Regions from separate parts of the Citrobacter sp. GW821-FHT07H02 genome, predicted to be linked through region 2. Evidence: predicted binding sites of a transcription regulator. Region 2 holds the regulator's gene; the other holds the start of a gene.
The links. The regulator PhoB, encoded in region 2, activates phosphate uptake and scavenging genes when phosphate is short. The targets are predictions, from matches to a motif close to CTGTCATAAAACTGNCNNAT.
Positions count from the first base shown of each region.

Region 1 (4,428 bases), on a different contig from region 2:
CTCTTTCATCATCACAGGGGTCTGTTCGAATACATCACGCATTACCGCCGCAATGTACGGGATGATCATGATGGCGAGGATCACGCCAGCGGCTAAAATACCGATACCAAAAGCCGGACCCGAGAACAGTGCACCAACAAATGGAATGTTGGAAAGGACGTTCCCTACCGGCTCCTGAAACCAGGTCGCAAACAACGGGGCGAAAATGAACAAGCCCCACATGCCATAAACGATACTTGGAATCGCGGCCAGCAGTTCAATCGCGATCCCCAGCGGACGTCTCAGCCAGTTTGGCGCCAGCTCCGTTAAAAATAAGGCAATGCCGAAACTCACCGGAACGGCGATCAGCAATGCGATAAAAGAGGTCACCAGCGTGCCATAAATGGGGACCAGCGCACCGTAGATATCGTTTGGCGCGTCCCACTCTTTGGTCCACAGGAACGAAAAGCCAAACTTCTGGATACTTGGCCAGGAGGAGATGATCAGAGAGACAATAATGCCCCCCAGCATCAATAGCACAAGCAGCGCAGCCAGTTTTACCAGCGCGCTGAATATCATGTCACCCTTTTTACCCGGTGGGTTAAAAGCAGGCTTAGTTGCAGCCATAAATTACTCTTTCCGTTGAACGCGTTTACGAAGTTGCCCAAGCCGGATGGCGCTACGCTTATCCGGCTTACCTATCGGGCCTACAGTCTGAACCGTAGGGCGGATAAGCGTAGCGCCATCCGCCATTTCGTCAAAGATATTCTATTAATACAGCGCTTTACCGTTGCTGTCTTTCACGTTGGTTTTCCATGCAGCGCGAACCTGCTCAACCACGCTGTCTGGCAGGCTGGCATAATCCAGGTCATTAGCCTGTTTGCCGCCATTTTTGTATGCCCAGTCGAAGAATTTCAGCACTTCAGCACCCTGCTCAGGTTTTTTCTGCACTTTGTGCACGAGGATGAAGGTCGTGGAGGTGATTGGCCACGCTTCTTCACCTTTCTGGTTCGTCAGGTCCTGCGCGAACGATTTGCTCCAGTCAGCGCCTTTTGCCGCGTTGGCGAAGTTCTCTTCAGTCGGGCTTACCGGCTTACCATCGGCGGAGATCAATTTGGTGTAGGCCAGGCTGTTCTGCTTGGCATACGCGTATTCAACGTAACCAATGGAACCCGGCAGACGCTGTACGAACGCAGCGATACCGTCGTTGCCTTTACCACCCAGACCGGTCGGCCAGTTTACTGTCGAGCCGGAACCGACTTTCGATTTCCACTCTTCGTTCACTTTCGCCAGATAGCTGGTAAAGACGAAGGAAGTACCGGAGCCATCAGCACGACGCACAACGGCAATATTCTGGGAAGGCAGTTTCAGACCTGGGTTCAGTTTGGTGATGGCTTCATCGTCCCACTTTTTGATTTTGCCGAGATAGATGTCACCCAGTGTTTTACCATCCAACACCAGCTCACCAGACTTCAGACCAGGGATATTCACCGCCAGCACCACACCACCAATCACGGTCGGGAACTGGAACAGATCTTCCTGAGCCAGCTTTTCATCAGACAGCGGGGCATCGGATGCGCCGAAATCAACCGTATTTGCAGTAATTTGTTTAACACCACCGGAGGAGCCGATACCCTGGTAATTGACTTTATTACCGGTTTCTTTCTGATAGGTATCTGCCCATTTGGCATACACTGGCGCAGGGAAAGTTGCACCTGCACCTGTCAGGCTTGCCGCTGCGTTTACAGCGAAAGCGCTCATGGATAAGGTCGCGGCGACAACAGTTGCGACAGTGGTACGCATAACTTTCATAATGTCTCCTGCAAGATTCGTAAATCATTGTTAAGTGGCTACGATAAGCAAAATAGGACAAACAGGTGACAGTTAAATGTACGAAATATGACAGTTTTATGACAGAGAAAGAAATGGTGTTCAGTTTCTAAAAAACATCATAAAGAAACAATGCGTTACGTGTTTTTATGGCACTAATATTTCGCAGAGATTTTCTTTTTATGACACTGAAACAGTAGCTGAATATGACGCTTTGTCACATAAAAACGGAGGGGGAATTGTTCAAAAAAACGGGGATAAAAAATGCCCCGCTTTCGCAGGGCATTACACAGATTATTCAACCGTAACCGATTTTGCCAGGTTACGCGGCTGATCCACGTCGGTGCCTTTGATCAGCGCCACGTGATACGCCAGCAATTGCAGCGGTACTGTGTAGAAGATTGGCGCAATGGCCTCTTCCACATGCGGCATTTCAATAATGTGCATGTTATCGCTACTGGTGAATCCGGCATCCTGATCGGCGAAGACATACAGCTGACCACCGCGCGCGCGAACTTCCTCAATGTTGGATTTCAGTTTTTCCAACAGTTCGTTGTTCGGAGCCACCACAATAACCGGCATGTCTGCATCAATCAGCGCCAGCGGGCCATGCTTCAGTTCACCTGCGGCATAGGCTTCTGCGTGAATATAAGAGATCTCTTTCAGTTTCAGCGCGCCTTCCAGCGCAATCGGATACTGATCGCCACGCCCCAGGAACAGCGCGTGGTGTTTGTCAGAGAAATCTTCAGCAAGCGCTTCAATGCGTTTATCCTGAGACAGCATCTGCTCAATACGGCTCGGCAGCGCCTGCAGGCCGTGAACGATGTCGTGCTCAATAGAGGCATCCAGACCTTTCAGACGCGCCAGTTTCGCCACCAGCATCAGCAGAACGGTCAACTGAGTGGTAAACGCTTTCGTGGAGGCAACACCGATTTCGGTACCGGCATTGGTCATCATCGCCAGGTCAGATTCACGAACCAGGGAAGAGCCTGGAACGTTACAAATCGCCAGGGAACCCAGATAACCCAACTCTTTCGATAAACGCAGACCAGCCAGCGTATCTGCCGTTTCGCCAGACTGCGAAAGGGTGATCATCAGGCTGTTGCGACGCACGGCGGATTTGCGATAGCGGAATTCAGACGCGATTTCCACGTCACACGGGATCCCTGCCAGAGATTCAAACCAATAGCGGGATACCATACCGGAGTTGTAGGAAGTACCGCAGGCGATAATCTGAATGTGCTCAACCTGAGCCAGCAGTTCGTTCGCCTTCGGACCCAGCTCGCTCAGATCCACTTCACCGTGAGTAATACGTCCGGTCAGGGTGTTTTTGATAGCGTTAGGCTGTTCGTAGATCTCTTTCTGCATGTAGTGGCGATAAATACCTTTATCACCAGCGTCGTATTTCAGATTGGATTCGATATCCTGACGTTTCACTTCCGCGCCCGTTTTATCGAAAATAGAGACGGAACGACGGGTCACTTCCGCAATATCACCTTCTTCCAGGAAGATGAAGCGACGGGTGACTGGCAGCAGCGCCAGTTGATCGGAAGCGATAAAGTTCTCACCCATACCCAGACCAATCACCAGCGGGCTACCAGAGCGCGCCGCCAGCAGAGTATCCGGTTTACGGGTATCCATGATCACCGTACCGTACGCGCCGCGCAGTTGTGGGATAGTACGCAGCACTGCTTCACGCAGAGTGCCGCCTTGTTCCAGTTCCCAATGCACCAGGTGAGCAATCACTTCGGTGTCAGTTTCAGAAACAAACGTATAACCACGCGCTTTCAGTTCTTCGCGCAGCGGTTCATGGTTTTCGATGATGCCGTTATGCACCACCACAATGTGCTCAGAAACATGCGGATGCGCATTCGCTTCTGAAGGTTCGCCGTGGGTTGCCCAACGGGTATGAGCAATACCTGTACCGCCGTGCAACGGGTGTTCTTCCGCTGCCTGTGCCAGCATCTGAACTTTACCGAGGCGACGCAGACGGGTCATGTGCCCTTCGTTGTCGACCACAGCCATGCCCGCAGAGTCATAGCCGCGGTATTCCAGACGACGTAAACCTTCGAGAAGGATTTCTGCTACATCACGTTGCGCGATAGCGCCAACAATTCCACACATAGTTTTTAATTCCGATTTTGGCGATATGCCAGTCGTTGTCGGTCAACCTGTATGCCCGTATTTTCGGGCGCCCCGAGCCTTGTAGAGAGTGGGGTTATTTTTATAAGTACTGCTTTTTGGGCGGGGGATTATGTTATCCCCTCATCCCTGTTTGCCGGAAGGCAGCGTAAACGCGTTGTCCGGCCTACAAAAATTGAATTTACTTCTTCTTCACCGGACGCTTCCAGCCCTGCTTATGGACCTGCGGTACACGGCTTATCACCAGTTCGTTATCAGCAACGTCACGGGTAACGGTGGTACCCGCCGCGATTGTCACACCGTTACCCACCGTCACTGGCGCCACCAGTTGGGTATCAGAGCCGACAAACACATCATCGCCAATAATGGTTTTAAACTTGTTCGCGCCATCGTAGTTACAGGTGATCGTTCCTGCACCAATGTTCACGTTGTCGCCAATTTCAGCATCCCCCAGGTAACTCAGATGACCGGCTTTCG
Region 1 is NZ_JBWKPZ010000002.1:27,681-32,108, reverse strand. It holds gene pstC (phosphate ABC transporter permease PstC) at 1-606, opposite strand, end outside; gene pstS (phosphate ABC transporter substrate-binding protein PstS) at 751-1,791, opposite strand; gene glmS (glutamine--fructose-6-phosphate transaminase (isomerizing)) at 2,104-3,933, opposite strand; gene glmU (bifunctional UDP-N-acetylglucosamine diphosphorylase/glucosamine-1-phosphate N-acetyltransferase GlmU) at 4,133-4,428, opposite strand, start outside.
Region 1: pstS (phosphate ABC transporter substrate-binding protein PstS) is a predicted target of PhoB. The motif match lies at 1,877-1,896, and genes of this name have one in related genera.

Region 2 (4,428 bases):
CGAGAGGGTGCTCAGGCGCGGCGTTTCGTGATACAGCGCGAGGCAAATGGCATCCAGCAGCGTGGTTTTCCCGGCACCGGTCGGGCCGGTAATGGCGAACAGTCCGTTGCTGGCGAACGGCTCCGCCGTAAAATCGATTTTCCATTCCCCTTTCAGGGAGTTCAGGTTTTTCAGGCGCAGGCTGATGATTTTCATGCGTCATGTTCCCCGGCGAGAGAGTGTAAGGTGGTGCTGAACAGTTGGTTAAGGCGTTCACGCTGGGGAACCTCCAGCTCTTCCAGCGCCAGACGACGCTCAAAAACCTCTTCCACGCTCAGTTCGCTCAGGGTTTCGCGCCGCTCATTCGCCATGCTTCGCTCACGTTGTTCCCGACTGCGCCGCACCAGCAAAACCTCTACTGGGAGGTCGTCAGTTAACGCCTGAATTTTTCGCTGCATATCGTGCAGGTATTCGTCGGTGGTGATTTCGATATCCAGCCACGTGGGCGGGTGCTGCGCCGCGTTCTTAAACGACGCCAGTTGTTCGGTAATGGCCGCTAAATCGCCTTTCAGCACCGCCAGCGGCTGGGTGACCGGAACGGTGAGGCTCTCTATAGAATGCAGTTTTCCGTCTTCGAAGCTCACCAGATGAACGCATTTGCTTTTTCCGCACTCATCAAAGCTCAGCGCAATGGGAGAACCGCAGTAGCGAATATGCTCCGTCCCGCCAATCACCTGCGCCCGGTGAATGTGCCCCAGCGCGATGTAATCGGCGGGGGGGAAATTTTGCGCCGGAAACGCATCCAGGGTGCCAATGTAGATGTCACGAACCGCGTCACTTTTACTGGCGCCGACGGTCGTCAAATGTCCGGTGGCGATAATCGGCAGCGGTTGTTCGCCGCGCAGTTCGCAGGCCTGCTGATAGTGCTGCTGATAATAGTCGGTGATGGCGGTGAGCAGATGCTGCTGTTTTTCGCGACCGCTGAGACCGGCCTGACTGGTGATGATGTCACGCGGACGTAAAAACGGAATCGGACACAGCACCGCGCCTGGCGTACCGTCGCGACGGGGAAGATAGTGCGGCGCGTGCCCGGCGCTGGCGACCACTGTGGTGTTCAGAAACGCCAGAATCTCGCGTGACTCGTTGAGCGTGGCGACAGAATCATGGTTTCCGGCCAATACCACCAGATGACAGCCTGTTTGCTGCAAATTGACGACAAAACGGTTGTACAGCTCGCGGGCATAGCTTGGCGGCGAGCCCGTATCAAAAATATCACCTGCAACAATGATCGCATCCACCTGCCGGGATTGCGCCGTTTCCAGCAGCCAGTCAAGAAAGGCCTGGTGCTCGTCGGCGCGGCTTTTACTGTAGAAGTTTTGGCCGAGATGCCAGTCAGAGGTGTGTAGGATGCGCATAACAGTTCCATGGCGAAAAAGCGTGAACGGGATTATAACCTTTCAGAGAGGTTAATATCTTGTTTATGGGGTGTCATAAATCAACAATCTGGCGTGGGGATTGACGCTTTTTTTCATAAAACTGTCATAAATCTGACGCATAATGGCGCCGCATTGATAATGATGACTAGCAACTCTATAACAGGGCAAATCATGGCGAGACGTATTCTGGTCGTAGAAGATGAAGCTCCAATTCGCGAAATGGTCTGCTTCGTGCTCGAGCAAAATGGCTTTCAGCCAGTCGAGGCCGAAGATTATGACAGTGCAGTGAACCAACTGAATGAACCCTGGCCGGATCTGATCCTGCTGGACTGGATGTTGCCGGGCGGCTCCGGCCTTCAGTTCATTAAACATCTCAAACGTGAGGCGATGACCCGCGAAATCCCCGTCGTTATGCTAACGGCCAGAGGGGAAGAGGAAGACCGCGTGCGTGGACTGGAAACGGGGGCGGACGACTATGTCACAAAACCGTTCTCGCCCAAGGAGCTGGTCGCGCGGATCAAAGCGGTCATGCGCCGCATTTCACCGATGGCGGTCGAAGAGGTGATTGAGATGCAAGGACTGAGCCTCGACCCGACATCGCACCGGGTGATGACCGGGGAAAGCCCGCTTGATATGGGACCTACCGAATTCAAATTGCTGCACTTTTTTATGACGCATCCTGAGCGCGTCTACAGTCGAGAGCAACTGCTAAACCACGTCTGGGGCACCAACGTGTATGTGGAGGACCGTACGGTCGACGTCCATATTCGCCGCCTGCGTAAAGCGCTGGAACAGAGCGGTCATGACCGCATGGTACAAACCGTACGTGGGACAGGGTATCGCTTTTCGACCCGCTTCTGACGCCTTGCCGCCTATCAGGCTGGCAAGGCTTTCAAATCGTGAATGGAGTGTGACGCGTGCTGGAACGGCTGTCATGGAAAAGGCTGGTGCTGGAGCTGATACTTTGCTGCCTCCCGGCCTTCATCCTTAGTGTATTTTTTGGTTATCTGCCCTGGTTTTTACTGGCGTCGGTAACGGGACTGCTCATCTGGCATTTCTGGAATTTATTACGTCTCTCCTGGTGGTTGTGGGTCGACAGAAGTATGACCCCGCCGCCAGGAAGCGGAAGCTGGGAACCGCTGCTTTACGGCCTGCATCAAATGCAGTTACGTAACAAGAAACGCCGCCGTGAACTGGGGAATCTCATTAAACGTTTTCGCAGCGGGGCGGAATCGCTCCCTGATGCGGTGGTGTTGACCACAGAAGACGGGGGCATCTTTTGGTGTAACGGTCTGGCGCAACAGGTACTGGGATTACGCTGGCCTGATGATAATGGGCAAAACATTCTCAACCTGCTGCGTTATCCGGAATTTACGCAGTATCTGAAAAACCGCGATTTCACCCGACCGATCAATTTGGTGTTAAACACCGGACGGCATCTGGAGATTCGGGTGATGCCCTACACCGACAAGCAGTTGTTGATGGTGGCGCGTGATGTGACGCAAATGCACCAGCTCGAAGGGGCGCGGCGAAACTTTTTCGCCAACGTCAGTCATGAGCTGCGTACACCGCTCACCGTGTTGCAGGGCTATCTGGAGATGATGCAGGAGCAATCTCTGGAGGGGGCCACGCGGGAAAAAGCGCTGCATACGATGCGTGAGCAAACACACCGCATGGAAGGGCTGGTGAAACAGTTACTGACGCTGTCGAAAATTGAGGCCGCGCCTGTACTGCTGCTCAACGAACGCGTGGACGTACCGATGATGCTGCGTGTTGTTGAACGCGAGGCGCAAACGTTAAGTCAGCAGCAGCACAGCTTCACGTTTGAGGTTGACAGTCAGCTTTGCGTGCTGGGCAATGATGATCAGTTGCGTAGTGCGATCTCGAATCTGGTTTATAACGCGGTGAATCACACCCCGGCGGGGACGCATATCACCGTGCGCTGGCAGCTCGCCGCGCAGGGCGTGGAGTTCAGCGTGGAGGATGATGGTCCAGGCATTGCGCCTGAGCATATTCCGCGCCTGACCGAACGTTTTTACCGGGTCGATAAGGCGCGATCCAGGCAAACTGGCGGCAGCGGTTTGGGGCTGGCGATTGTTAAGCACGCATTAAATCATCACGACAGTCGATTGATTATCGACAGCACCGTGGGGAAAGGCACGCGGTTTAGTTTTGTTCTGCCGGAACGTTTAATTGCCAAAAATAATGCTTAATGTTGCAATGTAAGATTATCTTTCCATAAGCCAGCGAATGCTGGCTTTTTTTCTTTGCGGTAAAGATTCACCTGCTGAATTTTTCAACGTCTGATGCTTTTTTGTTCGCATGATTAGCCATGACTTTTTCTTATGGATGGTGTTTTGTTCTAAGCCGTATATTCATCTTGATATATTGTTCTGGTTTTGGGATCCCATCTTGCTTTAAAACGTTATAAGCGTTTAAATTGCGCCTCAGATGCTGTCATACAGACTGCATTAATGCGGTAAATCGAAAAACTATTCTTCGCCGCGCCAGGTCGGGAGCATATCCCGCTGGAATTGATTAAAAATTCCGCTGTATTGTCCCCCAGGGAAAAGCAGAAAATTTAACGTTTTCAACACCACATCCACAGGCAGTAAAATTTTATGACCCATCAGTTAAAATCGCGCGATATTATCGCCTTGGGCTTTATGACATTTGCGCTGTTCGTTGGCGCAGGCAACATTATTTTTCCTCCTATGGTAGGTCTGCAGGCAGGCGAACACGTCTGGACTGCAGCGCTCGGCTTTCTTATCACCGCGGTTGGACTGCCGGTTCTTACGGTTGTGGCGCTGGCAAAAGTCGGTGGTGGCGTAGACAGCCTGAGTGCGCCAATTGGTAAAGTAGCAGGACTTCTGCTGGCCACCGTCTGTTATCTGGCCGTAGGTCCGCTGTTCGCTACGCCGCGTACGGCAACCGTCTCCTTTGAAGTAGGGATTGCGCCGCTGACCGGTAACTCCCCTCTGCCGCTGTTTATCTACAGCGTGGTCTACTTTGC
Region 2 is NZ_JBWKPZ010000001.1:20,976-25,403, forward strand. It holds gene sbcC (exonuclease subunit SbcC) at 1-195, opposite strand, end outside; gene sbcD (exonuclease subunit SbcD) at 192-1,394, opposite strand; gene phoB (phosphate response regulator transcription factor PhoB) at 1,587-2,276, shown strand; gene phoR (phosphate regulon sensor histidine kinase PhoR) at 2,333-3,628, shown strand; gene brnQ (branched-chain amino acid transporter carrier protein BrnQ) at 4,037-4,428, shown strand, end outside.